DNA from 3 places in the Cupriavidus sp. MEYA8 genome. Region 3 is predicted to be linked to each of the others. Evidence: predicted binding sites of a transcription regulator. Region 3 holds the regulator's gene; each other region holds the start of a gene.
The links. Region 3 encodes sigma-54, which starts transcription at its own class of promoters, with help from an activator protein. Its sites were predicted from a motif close to TGGCANGNAANCTGCTTT; they were not measured.

Region 1: AC5WJ1_RS21440 (ATP-NAD kinase family protein) is a predicted target of sigma-54. The motif match lies at 1,585-1,602, and genes of this name have one in related genera.
Region 2: pqqA (pyrroloquinoline quinone precursor peptide PqqA) is a predicted target of sigma-54. The motif match lies at 1,516-1,533, and genes of this name have one in related genera.

The regions. Positions count from the first base shown of each region.
Region 1 is NZ_CM181222.1:940,433-943,700, reverse strand. It holds gene AC5WJ1_RS21445 (sigma-54-dependent Fis family transcriptional regulator) at 1-1,453, shown strand, start outside; gene AC5WJ1_RS21440 (ATP-NAD kinase family protein) at 1,638-2,711, shown strand; gene AC5WJ1_RS21435 (thiamine pyrophosphate-dependent dehydrogenase E1 component subunit alpha) at 2,745-3,268, shown strand, end outside.
Region 2 is NZ_CM181221.1:1,527,881-1,531,148, reverse strand. It holds gene AC5WJ1_RS07085 (sigma-54-dependent Fis family transcriptional regulator) at 1-1,382, shown strand, start outside; gene pqqA (pyrroloquinoline quinone precursor peptide PqqA) at 1,605-1,679, shown strand; gene pqqB (pyrroloquinoline quinone biosynthesis protein PqqB) at 1,765-2,682, shown strand; gene pqqC (pyrroloquinoline-quinone synthase PqqC) at 2,679-3,268, shown strand, end outside.
Region 3 is NZ_CM181221.1:359,538-362,805, reverse strand. It holds gene lptA (lipopolysaccharide transport periplasmic protein LptA) at 1-190, shown strand, start outside; gene lptB (LPS export ABC transporter ATP-binding protein) at 259-1,059, shown strand; gene AC5WJ1_RS01695 (RNA polymerase factor sigma-54) at 1,215-2,693, shown strand; gene hpf (ribosome hibernation-promoting factor, HPF/YfiA family) at 2,742-3,092, shown strand.

The DNA.
Region 1 (3,268 bases), on a different replicon from region 3:
GACCTCGCCGCACGCCAAGGACAGCCAGGGGCTGGCGTTGCAGCTGGTACGCATCTATGCCGCGCATATCGAGAACGCCAACTTCCTGCGCGCGCACCGGCGCGACTGGATCCTGAAGCTGAACGTGGCGCCGGAGTTCGTCGACGTCAATCCCGAATACCTGCTGGCGCTGGACGAGGTCGGCCGCATCGTCGGCCACAACCACCGCGCCCGGCTGATGCTGGAGGGCGAGCTGGGCGGCGCGGCCGGCGCCACCGTGCTCGGCCAGCGGTTCGAGACGCTGTTCGGCGCCCGGCTGGAAGACCTGGGCAACTATGTCTACTCCCGGCCCAGCGAGCAGCGGCTGGTGGCGCTGAACCGCAGCGGCGGGCTGCTATACCTGAGCGTGATGCCACCCGCGCTGCGCTGGCAGGCTCCCGCGAAGGAAGCGCCGGTGGTTATGCCCGAGGCGCTGGCCGCGCTGACCGGCGGTGACGCTGCGCTGCAGCAGCAATTGCAGCGCGCCGCGCGGCTGGTCGATTCGCCGATCAACCTGCTGATCCACGGCGAGACCGGCAGCGGCAAGGAATTCTTCGCCAAGGCCCTGCACCAGGCCAGCGCCCGCCGCGGCGGCCCGTTCATCGCGGTGAACTGCGCGGCGATCCCGGAAACGCTGATCGAGAGCGAGCTGTTCGGCCACCTGCCCAACAGCTTCTCCGGCGCCGGCCCGCGCGGCAAGCGCGGGCTGATCCAGGAAGCGGACGGCGGCACGCTGTTCCTGGACGAGATCGGCGACATGCCGCGCGAGCTCCAGTCGCGGCTGCTGCGCGTGCTGGCCGAAGGCGAGGTGCTGCCGGTCGGCGCCGCGCGGCCGGTGCCGGTGCGGCTGCGCGTCATTTCGGCGACGCACCACAGCCTGGAGCAACTGGTCGCCGAGGGACGCTTCCGCGAAGACCTCTTCTACCGCCTGAACGGCGCCCGTTTCGAACTGCCGCCGCTGCGCGCACGCCACGACCTCGACTGGCTGATGGCCAAGCTGCTGCAGGAAGGCGCCGCCGCACCCGTAACGCTGTCGCCGGCGGCACGCGAGCGGCTGCATCGCCATAGCTGGCCGGGCAACCTGCGCGAGCTGCGCAATGTGCTGGAATACGCGCGCGCCGTCTGCACCGGCGGCTATATCGATGAGCACGACCTGCCCGACGGCCTCGGGATCGCGGCCATCGCCGCTGCGCCGGCACAAGCTGCGCAGGTTGCCGGCGACAGCGCCGCCGCGCCATTCGACCCGCACCAGCTGCCGCCGGAAGGCATGCTGCTGATGCAGTACCTGCGCGCTTCCGGCTGGAACCTGAGCGCGGTCGCGCGCCAGATCGGCATCAGCCGCATGACGCTGTACCGGCGCATGGAGCGTTATGGCATCCAGTCGCCTAACCGGCGCGACGGGGCCGACGATGAAGGCGGCAAGCCCATTCACTGAGCGGTCGCGCGATACGGTTGTCCACCCGCTGTACACCTGTGCTGTGACACCTGTCACAGCGCACCGCCCCGTCTTGCCTTTTCGCCGCGGGTAATCCCTCGGTTTTTGCGCGTTTCTCGCCCTGCGCGCGCTGGCACAGCCATTGCAATTTGCCTGTCACCACAACGACAACAGGAGACAGGCAATGGGGCACGCAGCCGGCGCCGGCACGCCACTGGTCGGCATCATCGCCAACCCGATTTCCGCGCGCGATATCCGCCGCGTGATCGCCAACGCCAACAGCCTGCAACTGGCCGATCGCGTCAATATCGTGCTGCGCCTGCTGTCCGCGCTGGCGGCATGCGGCGTGGGCCGCGTGCTGATGATGCCGGACCGCGAAGGACTGCGCGTCATGCTGGCGCGGCACCTGGCGCGCCGGCAGGGACCCGACTCCGGCCTGCCTGCCGTCGAATACCTCGACATGCCCGTGACCGCGCGCGTCGACGACACGCTGCACGCCGCGCGCTGCATGGCCGATGCCGGCGTGGCCGCCATCATCGTGCTCGGCGGCGACGGCACCCACCGCGCGGTGGTGCGCGAATGCGGCGGGGTTCCCATCGCCGGCCTGTCGACCGGCACCAACAACGCCTACCCCGAGATGCGCGAGCCGACCATCATCGGCCTCGCCACCGGGCTCTACGCCACCGGGCGCGTTTCCGACAAGCACGCGCTGGCCTCCAACAAGCGGCTCGACATCGTCATCCGCGACGGCGATGGCGGCTTTCGCCGCGACATCGCGCTGGTGGATGCGGTGATCTCGCACGAACACTTCATCGGCGCGCGCGCCTTGTGGAAGACCGACACGCTCGCAGCGGTCTATGTGTCGTTCGCCGATCCGCAGGCCATCGGCCTGTCGGCCATTGCCGGACTGCTCGAACCGCTGGGCCGGCGCGAGCCCGGCGGCCTGGCGATCGAGCTGGCCGCGCCGGGCGAGGGCGAATTCGACCTGCGCGCGCCGATCGCGCCGGGACTGTTGTGCACGGTGCCGGTCGCCGGCTGGCAGCGTCTCGAACACGGCCGCCCGCACCGCGTGCGCCAGCGCAGCGGCATTGTCGCGCTCGACGGCGAACGCGAGCTGGCCTTCGGCCCTGACGACGAAGTCACCGTGACCCTGCATGAACACGCTTTTCGCAGCATCGACGTGGCGGGCTGCATGCGCTATGCCGCGCAGCATCGGCTGATGCGCAGCAGCAACCCGTTGCTTTCCTGCCTTTCCTGAAGTGCAAACCTTGATAGAACGAAGGAGACAGACATGACAGCCAGAGCTTCACAAGCTTCCGCCTTGCTGCCGCTCGACAAGGAGACCCTGCTGACGGTGTACCGGAAGATGCGCACCATCCGCGATTTCGAGGAACGCCTGCACGTGGACTTCGCGCGTGGCGACATCCCGGGCTTCGTCCACCTGTACGCAGGCGAGGAGGCCGCGGGCGTCGGCATCCTGCACCACCTGCACGATGGCGACCGCATTGCCAGCACGCACCGCGGCCACGGCCACTGCATTGCCAAGGGTGTGGATCCGGTGGCGATGATGATGGAGATCTATGGCAAGAAGGGCGGTTCATGCAACGGCAAGGGCGGCTCGATGCATATCGCCGACCTGTCCAAGGGCATGATGGGCGCCAACGGCATCCTGGGCGCGGGTGCGCCGCTGGTCTGCGGCGCCGCGCTGGCGGCCAAGTTCCGCGGCAAGGGCGAGGTCGGCATCACCTTCTGCGGCGACGGCGCTTCCAACCAGGGCACCTTCCTGGAAAGCCTGAACCTGGCCGCGGTGTGGAA
Region 2 (3,268 bases), 1.2 Mb from region 3:
TCCGCGACATGGTGTGCATCCGCTTCCATTCGCGCGCGGAGTTCCTGGGCACGCTGGTGGAGGGCATCGTGTCGTTCACGCCGGGCGGGCGCTTCCTGTCGGCCAACCGCAGCGGGCAGTTCCAGTTGGGCCTGTCCAACGGCGCGCTGCAGGCGCATACCTTCTCGTCGCTGTTCGGCCTGTCGATGTCGCAGCTGTTCGATGTGGTGCGCGCCGCACAGGCGGGCATGGTGCAGCTGCAGTTGCCCAGCGGCGTCAAGGTCAGCGCGCGCGTGGAATGGAAGACCGGCCGGGCCGCGGTGCCCGGCGTGGACGAGGCGCGCCCCGATGCGCACGACGCCGTCATGGCGCCACAGCGCCTGCGCGCCCACCCGTCCGGGCCCGCGGGGCCGGAAGGGCTGGATGACCTGGACACCGGCGACACGCAGATCCGGGCCGTGATCGGCAAGCTCCGCAAGGTGATCGGCAAGGACATCCCGGTGATGGTGCTGGGCGAGACCGGCACCGGCAAGGAACTGATGGCGCGCGCCATCCACGCCGACAGCCCGCGCCGCGCCGGACCGTTCATCGCGGTGAACTGCGCGTCGATCCCCGAGAACCTGATCGAGTCGGAGCTGTTCGGCTACGAGGAAGGCGCCTTCACCGGCGCCCGCAAAAAGGGCGGCATCGGCAAGATGCTGCTGGCCAACGGCGGCACGCTGTTCCTGGACGAGATCGGCGACATGCCGCTGCACCTGCAGGGACGGCTGCTGCGGGCGCTGCAGGAGCGCGCGGTGCAGCCGCTAGGCAGCAGCAAGGTGATCCATATCGATGTTTCGCTGGTGTGCGCCACCAACCGCAACCTGCGCGAGATGGTCGCCGGCGGGCAGTTCCGCGAGGACCTGTACTACCGCCTCAACGGCATGGTGGTGCGGCTGCCCGCGCTGCGCGAGCGCAGCGACCTGGACGTGGTGGCGGGCAAGCTGCTGCGCCAGGAGCGAACCGCCGGCGTGCCGCCCCGCATCAGGGACTCGGTGATGGAGATGTTCCGCGCCTACCACTGGCCGGGCAATATCCGCCAGCTCGGCAACCTGCTGCGCACCGCCCGGCTGATGGCGGAAGGCGAAGCCGAGATCACTGAAGACCACCTGCCCGACGATTTCCTGGACGACCTGCGCGAACGGCAGGCGCGCGCGGCCACGCCGGCTGCCCATGCCCTGGCGAGCGCGCCGCCGGCCGCACAGCCGACGCGGCTGGCCGAGGTCGAGGTCCAGGCCATCGTCGCCACCGTCAGGGCCCACCACGGCAATATCTCGGCGGCGGCCAAGGCGCTGGGCATTTCGCGCAATACCGTCTACCGCAAGATGGAAGAGGCGCGCGGGCTGCCGCACCAGCCCGGTTGAGCGCGCCCGCCACGATGCAGTGGTGTCCCGTTCCTGGACAGGTGTCCCATTTTGAAACAGTCGTGACACAGGGAGCAGGCGCGCACGGGCATCGGCCAGGCCTTCACCCGGCGGCATGATGCGAGGAAATCCCGGGCATGGATGTTGCCTCGAGAAGGATGCGGCAGCCAGCCTGCCGCGCCACAACGATATTCACTAACCACGCCATCCAAGGAGAGAGACATGACCTGGACCACCCCCGCCTACACCGAGCTGCGGCTGGGCTTCGAGATCACGATGTATATCGCCAACCGCTGATCGCGCCCCGGACAGGCGCAACGCCCGCGTTGCCGGGCCGCGCGCCTGCTCCGTGACGCCATGCCCACGACCAAGCGCTCGCGCCATGACAATCATCCGGGTACTGGGGTCGGCCGCCGGCGGCGGCTTCCCGCAGTGGAACTGCAACTGCCACAACTGCGACGGCGTGCGCCGCGGCACCGTGCGCGCCACGCCGCGCACGCAGTCGTCGATCGCGCTGTCCGGCGACGGGCCGGACGCGATCCTGGTCAACGCCTCGCCCGACATCCTGCAGCAGCTACGCCAGACGCCGGCGCTGCAGCCGGCGCGCGCGCCGCGCGACAGCGCCATCGCGGCGGTGCTGCTGATGGACGCGCAGATCGACCACGTCACCGGCCTGCTGATGCTGCGCGAGCACTGCCACGCCTTGCCGCTCTATGCGACCGCGGCGGTCCTCGACGACCTTGGCGCGGCCTTTCCGCTGACCCGCATGCTGTCGCACTACTGCGGCGTGCAGACGCACGCGCTGCCTTGCGACGGCACGCCGTTCACCGTGCCGCCGCTGGCGGGCATGCGGCTCACTGCCGTGCCGCTGCAAAGCAAGGCCCCGCCCTATTCCCCCAGCCGCAACGCCCCGCGCGCCGGCGACAACATCGGCCTGCGCATCGAAGACTGCCGCAGCGGCCGCCGCGCATTCTATGCGCCCGGCCTCGGCAGCGTCGACGACCGCGTCTTTGCGGAACTGCGCGACGCCGACGTCGTGCTGGTCGACGGCACCTTCTGGCGCGAGGACGAGATGCAGGCGCTCGGCTTCTCCGCCAAGGCCGCCGCCGACATGGGCCACCTGCCGCTGTCCGGCCCCGGCGGCATGATCGAAATCCTCGACCGGCTGCCCGCCGCCCGCAAGATCCTTATCCACATCAACAACACCAACCCCGTGCTGGTGGAAGACTCGCCCGAACGCGCCGAGCTGGCGCGGCACGGCATCGAGCTGGCCTGCGACGGCATGGAGATCGCGCTATGACACATCCCATTGCATGGAGCCCCGCGGAGTTCGAGGCCCGCCTGCGTGCCAAGGAAAGCGGCTACCACATCCACCATCCGTTCAACCGGCGCATGGCCGCGGGGGAGTGTTCGCCCGCGCAGATCCGCGCGTGGGTGGCAAACCGCTTCTACTACCAGGCGAATATCCCGCTGAAGGATGCTGCGATCCTGTCCAACTGCCCCGACCGCGACACGCGCCGGCAATGGATCGTGCGCATCCTCGACCATGACGGCACCGACATCGTGCCTGGCGGCATCGAAGCCTGGCTGAGGCTGGGCCAGGCCGTCGGGCTGGAGCGTGACGCGCTGCTGGACCAGCGGCACGTGCTGCCGGGCGTGCGCTTTGCCGTCGACGCTTACGTCAACTTCGGCCGCCGCGCGCCGTGGCAGGAAGCGGTGTGCTCGTCGCTGACCGAGATGTTTGCGCCGGAGATCCACAAGGAGCGGCTGGCGGGCTGGCCCACGCATTACCCATGGATCGAGGCCGCCGGGCTGGACTATTTCCGTTCGCGCATCCCGCTGGCGCAGCGCGACGTCGACCATGGCCTGCGCGTGACGCTGGATTT
Region 3 (3,268 bases):
GGTGCTGACCTACGACAGCCGCAAGGAGTTTTACACCGCTGCCGGCGGCAGCGACAACACCTCGGCCGCCAATCCGTCGGGCCGCGTGCGCGCGGTGCTGTCGCCGCGGCAGAACCCGAATGCGCAGGGTTCGGGCAGCGGCTCGCCGCTGGACCTGAAGCCGGCGCCCGCGCCCGCCAACAAACCCTGACGCCTCGCGGGGACCGATGCCCTGCAAGGACCGCCTCCCCGCCTGAAACGCTGAACGCCAGACTGCCAATGACCGATACCGCCACCATCGCCGAAAAGCCTTCCGTCCAAGCCACGGCCGTCCTCGAAGGCGGCAGCACGCTGGTCGTGCGCCACCTGAAGAAGCGCTATGGCTCGCGCACGGTGGTCAAGGATGTCTCGCTGGACGTGAAGAGCGGCGAAGTGGTTGGCCTGCTCGGCCCCAACGGCGCGGGCAAGACCACCTCGTTCTACATGATCGTGGGGCTGGTGAACCTGGACGAGGGCGATATCGTGCTCGACGGCGACCACATCAGCGGCCTGCCGATCCACGAACGCGCGCGCATGGGCCTGTCCTACCTGCCGCAGGAAGCATCGGTCTTCCGCAAGCTCAACGTCGAGGAAAACATCCGCGCCGTGCTCGAGCTGCAGGTGGAAAACGGCAAGCCGCTGGCCAGGGCCGAGATCGACCGCAGGCTCGACGCGCTGCTCGACGACCTGCAGATCGCGCACCTGCGCAACAACCCGGCGCTGTCGCTGTCGGGCGGCGAACGCCGCCGCGTGGAAATCGCGCGCGCGCTGGCATCGTCGCCGCGCTTCATCCTGCTGGATGAACCGTTCGCCGGCGTGGACCCGATCGCAGTGGGCGAGATCCAGCGCATCGTCAGCTTCCTGAAGGCGCGCAACATCGGCGTGCTGATCACCGACCACAACGTGCGCGAGACGCTTGGCATCTGCGACCACGCGTACATCATCAGCGAAGGCACCGTGCTTGCCGCCGGGCGGCCCGAAGAGATCATCGCCAACGAATCGGTGCGGCGCGTCTACCTGGGCGAAAACTTCCGCATGTGATGTACTGGCCTGCCCGCGGCGGCAGGCCATTGATTCTGCCTGGTTTCACCCCCATCATCTGCATGTGGGACAGCCCACTGCCGGCGTCGATCAAGCCGCGACATCGATAGCAATTTCCGTTCCAACAACGGAAAGATGCGCATAAAATAGGTCGCATGAAACCGTCGCTACAGCTCCGCCTCTCCCAGCACCTGGCACTGACGCCGCAACTGCAGCAGTCGATCAGGCTGTTGCAGCTTTCGACGCTGGAATTGCAGCAGGAAGTCGAACAGGCGCTCACGGAAAACCCCCTGCTCGAACGCGAGAACGACTGGATCGAAAGCCCGCTGCGCGTGGCCGCCGATGGCTCGGTCAACCTGCAGAGCGCGCCCGCGCCGGCACCGGCCGAACCGCAAGGCAACGGCGAGGCGCGCGCCGAGGGCGCGGGCGATGACGACAGCTACGGCGACAGCAACAGCGGCGACGACTATGGCGGCGACTGGAGCCTCGACGATTTCGCGCGCCGCCCGCAAGGCGACGAAGACGAGAAGACGCCGATGCAGCTGCGTGAGGCCGAGCCCACGCTGCGCGAATACCTGATGGAACAGCTCACGCCGCTGAAGATCTCGGTGCGCGACAAGGGCCTGGCCATCTTCCTGATCGAATCGCTCGACGACGACGGCTACCTGAGCGCGACGCTCGAAGAGATCTGCGCCGAACTGCCCGAAGAACTCGAATTCGAGATCGAGGAAGTACAAGCGATGCTGACGCTGCTGCAGAGCTTCGACCCGCCGGGCGTCGGCGCGCGCAACGCGGCCGAGTGCCTGGGCCTGCAATTGCGCCGGCTGCAGCATCCGCAGCGCGAGTTGGCGCTGAACATCGTGCATAACCACCTCGAGCTGCTGGCCGTGCGCGACTACACGCGCCTGAAAAAAGCGCTGCAGGTAGACGAGCCTGCACTCAAGGCCGCGCATGAACTGATCCGCTCGCTGGCACCCTACCCGGGCCACGCATACAGCCGCCCCGAAGCCGACTTCGTCGTGCCCGATGTGTTCGTGCGCAAGAGCGGCAGCGGCTGGATCGCGCAGCTCAATCCGGATGTGATGCCGCGGCTGCGCATCAATGACATGTACGCGCAGATCCTGCGCGGCGCCAAGGGCGAGTCGGGTACCGCAGGCCTGCAGCAGAAACTGCAGGAAGCGCGCTGGCTGATCAAGAATATCCAGCAAAGGTTCGACACGATCCTGCGTGTCTCGCAGGCCATTGTCGAGCGTCAAAAGAACTTTTTCACGCACGGCGAAATCGCCATGCGCCCCTTGGTTTTGCGGGAGATTGCCGATACACTGGGATTACACGAGTCAACCATCTCCCGGGTGACGACCAATAAATACATGGCAACGCCGATGGGTACTTTCGAACTGAAGTACTTCTTCGGCAGCCACGTGTCCACCGAGACCGGTGGCGCGGCTTCATCAACGGCCATCCGCGCCTTGATCAAGCAACTGATAGGAGCCGAAGACCCGAGGAATCCCCTTTCCGACAGTCGCATCGCCGAACTGCTGGGTGAGCAAGGCTTCGTTGTCGCACGACGCACCGTAGCCAAATATCGCGAAGCCCTGAAGATCCCCGCAGTGAATCTCCGCAAGTCTTTGTAGCCGAGCCCACCGCCTGCCTGGTGAGGCTCTTTCAGAAGGAGAAGCGCTATGAACTTCAAGATCAGTGGACACCACCTTGACATCACGCCGCCGTTGCGTGAGTACGTGGAAACGAAGCTGGAGCGAATCGTCAGGCATTTCGATCAGGTCATTGGCGTTAGCGTGCTGCTCTCTGTCGACAATCACAAGGAAAAGGACAGGCGGCAATATGCGGAAATCAATCTACATCTCAGGGGCAAGGACATCTTCGTTGAAGCGCATCATGAAGACCTGTATGCAGCGATCGACGCACTAGTCGACAAGCTGGACCGTCAGGTACTGCGCTACAAGGACCGCGTGCAAGGCCACGACCGCGAAGCGGTCAAGTACCAGATGGCCGCAGCGCAGATGCAGCAATGAGCGTGCCCGGTGGCCCCGCAGAGGGCCGCTGAATCAAAACTGAACAGGCAAGCCGCGCGTAGCGCGGCTTTTTTGCGCCTGCGGCGCTGTGGCGCCTGCGCAAAGGGCCTGTCACCCGTTTGAGACGGAGTGTTCGCAACGGCCGCGGCAGGGTGTATGCTGCGCCATACATGCAG